DNA from 3 places in the Mesorhizobium sp. M0854 genome. Region 1 is predicted to be linked to each of the others. Evidence: predicted binding sites of a transcription regulator. Region 1 holds the regulator's gene; each other region holds the start of a gene.
What was found. Region 1 encodes LexA, which represses DNA repair genes until DNA is damaged. Its sites were predicted from a motif close to TGTTCNNNNTGTGTTCNG; they were not measured.
Positions count from the first base shown of each region.

Region 2: dinB (DNA polymerase IV) is a predicted target of LexA. The motif match lies at 1,314-1,331, and genes of this name have one in related genera.
Region 3: NKH99_RS23020 (PA0069 family radical SAM protein) is a predicted target of LexA. The motif match lies at 1,160-1,177, and genes of this name have one in related genera.

Region 1 covers NZ_JAMYOL010000005.1:296,602-298,869, forward strand. Annotated here, with positions in the region: gene kynU (kynureninase) at 1-91, opposite strand, end outside; gene lexA (transcriptional repressor LexA) at 540-1,274, shown strand; gene NKH99_RS12085 (ComEC/Rec2 family competence protein) at 1,268-2,268, opposite strand, start outside.
Region 2 covers NZ_JAMYOL010000016.1:50,254-52,521, forward strand. Annotated here, with positions in the region: gene NKH99_RS22215 (hypothetical protein) at 1-76, shown strand, start outside; gene NKH99_RS22220 (GNAT family N-acetyltransferase) at 145-603, shown strand; partial or broken gene ybiA (riboflavin biosynthesis intermediates N-glycosidase) at 702-1,252, shown strand; gene dinB (DNA polymerase IV) at 1,384-2,268, shown strand, end outside.
Region 3 covers NZ_JAMYOL010000018.1:1,164-3,431, reverse strand. Annotated here, with positions in the region: gene NKH99_RS23030 (phytanoyl-CoA dioxygenase family protein) at 1-407, opposite strand, end outside; gene NKH99_RS23025 (glycosyltransferase) at 597-1,100, opposite strand; gene NKH99_RS23020 (PA0069 family radical SAM protein) at 1,252-2,268, shown strand, end outside.

The DNA.
Region 1 (2,268 bases):
CTTGCGGCAACACAAAGCGGTCGCGCATCGCGCGCAGCGGATCCGCGGCATCCATCGCCTTTATGGCCACGAGATCGGGAATTCCTGTCATGATTTGTCTGCTCCCCCCAAGATCCAACGCAACGCCGGACACGCATCGACTGTTCTTCCATTACTTGGTTGCGCGCAGCAAGGCTCCACCGGCGAGAAGCAGCCTGACCAGGCGGTGGAAACCGGGACTTAACCCGAGGTTGGCGTTTTGAGTTCGTTTCGTTCACGGTGCATTGACCAAACCGCACAGTCGATACGGGTTCAATTCCGTGCCTTTTGCCGACCGACGGTCGATGCCAGTGCCGCCTTCTAGGAGGCCAGAAGGGCGCAAACGAAAGCAGAATCAAGGCGATGAGGCTCGCGGCGGTGAAAATGCGGTACGCCGGTAGGGGACGTCGTTTGTTTCCCGAGCCTTAACGCATTCATTAAACTTTAAACAGTTGCGGAACACAACTGGAACAGATAGTGTTTGTTCTGGGTTTGTTTTTCTGATTCTGTTGGGGGTCGCTATGCTGACACGCAAACAACACGAACTGCTTATGTTCATCCACGAAAGGTTGAAGGAAAGCGGTATCCCGCCTTCATTCGACGAGATGAAGGAAGCGCTCGACCTGGCTTCCAAATCCGGAATCCACCGGCTGATTACGGCGCTGGAGGAGCGCGGCTTCATTCGCCGTTTGCCCAACCGGGCCCGTGCGCTGGAGGTGCTACGCCTGCCTGACTCGATCGCCCCCGGCCTCAATGCGGCACGCAAGTTCTCGCCGAGTGTCATCCAGGGCAGTCTTGGGCAAGGCGCCCCTCGGCAAGGCAAGCCGACATCGTCGCGCGTGCCCGCAGCCGGAAATGACGACGATGTCGTCGCCGCCGTTTCGATCCCGGTGATGGGCCGCATCGCTGCCGGTGTGCCGATCGACGCCATCCAGCACCAGACGCATTCGATTTCGGTGCCGCCGGATATGATCATGGGCGGCGAGCATTATGCGCTTGAGGTCAAAGGCGATTCGATGATCGAGGCCGGCATTTTCGACGGCGACACGGTGATCATCCGCAATGCCGATACGGCGAGCCCCGGTGAGATCGTGGTGGCACTGGTCGACGAGGAGGAAGCGACGCTGAAGCGGTTCCGCCGCAAGGGCGCCTCGATCGCCCTGGAAGCCGCCAATCCGGCCTACGAGACGCGCATCTTCGGACCAGACAGGGTCAAGGTGCAGGGCAAGCTCGTCGGACTGATCCGCCGCTACTGAGCTCCGCCCTTGGCGCCGGCTTTGGGGTTGTCGGCCCGGCGGTATGGCGGCAGGCCCCGTGCCGCGCGTGAAAATTTCCGCTGCACGTGCCAGGGCCGGTATGATTTTTCGACGGCGAAGCGGATCTCGGCGCGTGTTGCCGCTTGTGGATCGAAATAGACGGCGGCACTTCCCGCGCGCGCCAGTTGCCGTTTGGTGACGACGAGGACCAGCCGGTCGTAGTAGCAGGGGTTATGGGCGGTGGCGTCGTCGATGACGATCAAGCTGGCAAAGGCGCAGGCTGGCCGCGCAGTATCGCGGTCCTTGGCTTGCGCGATGATCGCGCCGGATGGATGCCTGGCAAGGCAGAGGCCGTCCGTGCAAATGAACGGCATGCCCGGCGGTAGGTCGGCCGGATCGGCAATGTCGAATTGCGGGTCGTTCTTTCCAGGTGTTTCCGGCGCGACGATAGCCTCTGATGTGAGCGCGCGTTTCCAGTTGTCGATGGTGAACTCATTCGGGCGTGCCCGGTTGACCGCGAGTTCACCGCTGCCGATCGGCAGCGCGACCAGCCGTGCGTCCTCCGAGACCAATACGTCGGGTATGCGTGTCTGCGTTGTCGTCAGCAAGCCGGCGAGCGCAAAAGGAAGTGCCGCCAGCCGCAACCACGTCGTCGCCATGCTGGCAATGACGAGGGCGATCGTCACCAGAAGGACGGATCTCAGCGAAATCAGCCCGACCGCATCGATCGGCGAGCGCTCCGAGATCCACCCGGACAGGGCGATCATCGCCGTCAGCCCCTTGCCCATGATATAGAGAAAAGGGCCATCCGCACCGAACGGCATCGCCAGCGCGCTGAGAACGGCGAAGGGCATGACGACCAGTGACACGATGGGCATGATGGCCAGATTGGCGAACAGGCTGAGCGGCGCCACGCGCTGGAAATGCCATATGGCGAAAAGCGCCGTGGCGCTCCCTGCAATGATCGAGGTCATCGCCAGACCGCACATGCCCA
Region 2 (2,268 bases), on a different contig from region 1:
CGCCAGGCAGCAACGCCTCTTCGCCCGCTTCTTCCGCCGCTACGGCCACCGCCTCTGGGCGCTCGAGGCGACCTGAAGGCGCGCGGGCCTCCCTTGCAAAACGGATGTTGCGATCGCCGACACCGCGCCGTATGTGTCCGCGCGATGAGCGAGATCGAATTCCGTCGCGCGCAGGCGCCCGACCTGCCGGCGATCGTTGCAATGCTTGCCGACGATGTGCTCGGCGCAGACCGGGAAGACCCGTCCACGCCGCTTGCGCCATCCTATCTCGATGCCTTCAGCGCAATCGATACCGATCCCAACCAGTTGCTGGCCGTCGCGGTCAACGCCGGGCAAGTGGTCGGAACGCTGCAGCTCAGCTTCCTTCCAGGCATTTCGAGAAAAGGCGCCTGGCGCGGCCAGATCGAAGGCGTTCGCGTCGCCCGGCAATGGCGCTCGCGCGGCGTCGGCAAGCTGATGATCGAATGGGCAATTGAAACATGCCGTTCGCGCAATTGCAGCTTCGTCCAGCTCACCACGGACAAAGGTCGACGGGAGGCGCACGCTTTTTACGAGCGCCTCGGCTTCACCGCCAGTCATCTCGGCTACAAGATGGCGCTGTAGATCAGCATTTCATCGCATTCAGCGCCGACCGCTCATCTTCGCTACCCACTCTGGATGGAGCATTGACAAGCCGGCCTTTCGCCCTGCTCCATCCGCCCATGATTTACGACCGAACCTGGCTTGAGAAAACCTTTCGCGCAAAGCCCCGGCAGAAGTTCCTGTTCTTCTGGGGCCATCAGCCGTCTAAGGACGGCCGAATAATAAGCACGTCGTGCTTCAGCCAGTGGTGGCATGCGCCTTTTACCGTCGATGGCCTGAGCTATCCGACTGCCGAACACTGGATGATGGCCGAGAAGGCACGACTGTTCGGTGATGCTCCGACGGCAACACAAATCCTCAGGGCGGCGAGCCCCAAGCAGGCAAAGCAGCTTGGCCGCCAGGTGAGCGGCTTCGATGGCACCAAATGGGATGCAGACAAATATCGCATCGTGACTGAAGGGAGCTTTCAGAAGTTCCGTCAGAACGCGGCGCTGCGCGAATATCTGTTGTCGACGCATGACCGGGTGCTGGTCGAGGCGAGCCCTGTCGACCGGTGTGGGGTATCGGCCTTGCGGCGGATGACGAGAGGGCGGTGAACCCGCTGCTGTGGCGCGGCGAGAACCTGTTGGGATTCGCGCTGATGCAGGCCCGCGATCGGCTGCGCGGCTGAACATTTGCCGTGCGCTCGTCATCTGCGGCAGCCTCCGCGCTGCTTGACAATCCACCCACAATGTTCTCTTTATGTTCTCACCACAACTCGAGACAATGCGGCGTTCGAACCGCCGCGGGCGAACGGGCCGGATGGAAGCCAACATCCTCCACGCGGATCTGGATGCCTTCTACGCCTCGGTCGAACAGTTGCTCGACCCGGCCTTGCGCGGCAAGCCGATTGCCGTCGGCGGCGGGGTAGTGCTTGCCGCATCCTATGAAGCCAAGGCGTTCGGCGTGCGCGGCGGTATGCCGGGACGGCGGGCGCGGGAACTCTGCCCGCAACTCGTCTTCGTCGGCGGCCATTTCAAGGACTACCAGCGGCTGGGCGATGCGGCAATCAAGGTGCTCGGCGATTTCACGCCGGTGGTCGAGCGGATTTCGATCGACGAGGCCTTTGCCGACGTCGCCGGCTGCACCCATTTGTTCGGCTCGCCGGCCGAGATCGCCGGCAAGATCCGCCGCCGCGTGCGGGCCGAGCTCGGCCTGCCGATCTCGGTCGGCGTAGCCCGCACCAAGCATCTGGCCAAGATCGCCTCACAGGTCGCAAAACCGGACGGGCTGGTGGTGGTCGATCCGCGCCACGAGCTGGAGTTCCTGCACCACCTGCCGGTCGAGCTGATGTGGGGCGTCGGCCCGGTCACCAGGCAGCGGCTGGCCGGCATCGGCGTCAACACCATCGGCGAGCTGGCGAAGACCAACGGTGGGGCGCTGGAGCGCCTGCTCGGGCCGGCGGCCGGAGAAAAACTCAACGCGCTGGCATGGAACCGCGATCCGCGCAAGCTCGAGACGCAGCGCCGGGCGCGCTCGGCGGGTGCGCAGTCTGCGCTCGGCCGAAAACCGGCCGAGGAGCAGGTCTTCGTGCCCGCTTTGCTGCATCTGGCCGACAGGGTCGCCACAAGATTGCGGGCGAAATCCCGGCCCGGCCGCACGGTGACGGTTCGCGTCCGCTTTGCCGATTTGCGCTCGGTGACGCGC
Region 3 (2,268 bases), on a different contig from region 1:
GCATCGGCGTGTTTTTCGGGCAGGAATTCCAGCCGACGGTCGAAATTGCCGAAGCATGGCGTGCGCTCGGCGAAGCGGACAATCTCCTCATGGATGGCGGCCGGCAGCATCAGGCCCGAATAGAGCCCCTCCGTCCGCAGCGCGCCGACGACGGCATCGCGATCGACGCCGGCGAACATCGTTTCACCGACATTGCGCGCCGGCGGAACGGGCTTTGCACCGCGCCAGTGCAGGCGCCGCGCCGGCATGGTGCGGGCCAGCATGAACATCGGCAGCCATGCCGGATTCTCGCGAAGGTCGGAAAGATAGGTCGGGATGCGGGCGGCGATGCGGCGCAGCGTGCCGCCGTTTCGTGCGATCGCCTCGAGGCTTGCAGCGCCGGACTTGTCAGGGCTTGAAAGGGTCATCGGGGTCCTCAAAAATGTCGAGGGAACAGCATCGACGTTAGTCGTCGCCGCTCCGGCACACCCCAAACCCTATTCGCCCATATCGCCGGGAATGGTAACCCCCGGCCAGATTTTGTGCAATGCACAATAAACGACGACCCGCCAGAAAATGTGCTTAGGCGGAGTTCCCATAACCGGGACGGTAAGCCGTCACTTCCGCGGCGCGACCCAGATCTCGGCGTGGAGCCTCCTGGTCGCCAGGCCGCGGGCGATCGCTTCGGCGCTGCGGGCGTTCTTCGACAGCGCCGCGGCCTGACGCTTGCTGATCACCAAGCCTTCGGCGAGAGCGCGATTTCCGGCAAAGACGCGCGACAGGAACGGCGTGCGGCTGCCGCGTGCCCGCGAGAACCGCGCCGCCATGGTTTGCCTGGCGGTATGGGCGACGACCTCGTCGATCCAGCCCTCTCCCAGCCGCGCGCCCGGTTCCAGCAAGAGCAGCCAGTCGCCCTTGGCCTGCCTGATGCCGGCGGCGATGCCGCCGCTGACATAGTGGCAGCCGGCATGTTCGGCGACGCGGTGCGTCTGATCGGTCGAGCCGGTGTCGCAGACGAGAACGTCGCGCACCACGCCTTCGACCGCGCCGCCGATCAGCGAGGCGAGCGTGCGGGCAAGGCCCTCCTCGTCATTCAGGGTTTCGATCAGGACGCTGAGCATGTTTAGCCGAATAGCGGAAAGCGGTGGGTAGCGCCAGTTTTTGCGGCGCACCGCGAGAAAGTTCTTGCTTTGTTCTCATCGATACGATAGGAATACATTCATGAGCAGAGCGATTCGACAGCGGGCGGACAGTCCCTGGGAAAGGGCCAAGATGGAACAGATCGTGCGTGCCGATATTGCAGCCTTCGGCGCTGGCAGGGCCGAAATGGCGAATGCGATGATCGAGCAGAGCGGCATGCGTGTCCGTCCGGACCGCAACCGCGGCAGGTCGGCGGGCATCAATCCGTCCGGCCGTTTCGAGCCGGTCAGCCGACACGTGTTCGACGATGGATGGAATTCGCTGGAGGAGCTGCCGCCGTTCAAGACCGAGGTACAGGTCGAGAAGCCGCGCACCATCATCACGCGCAACGAATCGCCCGACATCTCCTTCGACCGCTCGATCAATCCCTATCGCGGCTGCGAACATGGCTGCGTCTATTGTTTCGCGCGGCCGACGCACAGCTTCATGGGTCTGTCGCCGGGGCTGGATTTCGAATCGAAGCTGTTTGCCAAGCCGGATGCGGCGCGGCTGCTCGACAAGGAATTGTCCAGGGATAATTACCAGCCGCGCACCATCGCCATCGGCACCAACACCGATCCTTATCAGCCGATCGAGAAGCAATACCGGATCATGCGCGAGATCCTCGAAGTGCTGGAGGCGCGCGGGCATCCGGTCGGCATCGTCACCAAATCGGCGCTGGTGACACGCGATATCGACATTCTGTCACGCATGGCCGAACGCGGGCTGGCCAAGGTGGCATTGTCGGTGACGACGCTCGACCGCATGCTGGCGCGCACCATGGAGCCACGCGCGTCGACGCCGACCAAGCGGCTGGAGGCGATCAGGCAGCTTTCGGACGCCGGCATTCCGGCCTCGGTGATGGTCGCGCCGATCATCCCCGGACTGACCGACCCGGAAATGGAGCGCATCCTCGATTCGGCGCAGGCAGCGGGCGCGCGTGAAGCCGGCTATGTGCTGCTGCGCCTGCCGCTGGAGGTCGCGCCGATCTTCAAGGACTGGCTGCTGCGCCACTATCCCGACCGCTATCGCCACGTCATGTCGCTGATCCGTTCGATGCGCGACGGCAAAGACTACGATTCGGAATGGGGCAAGCGCATGAAAGGCTCC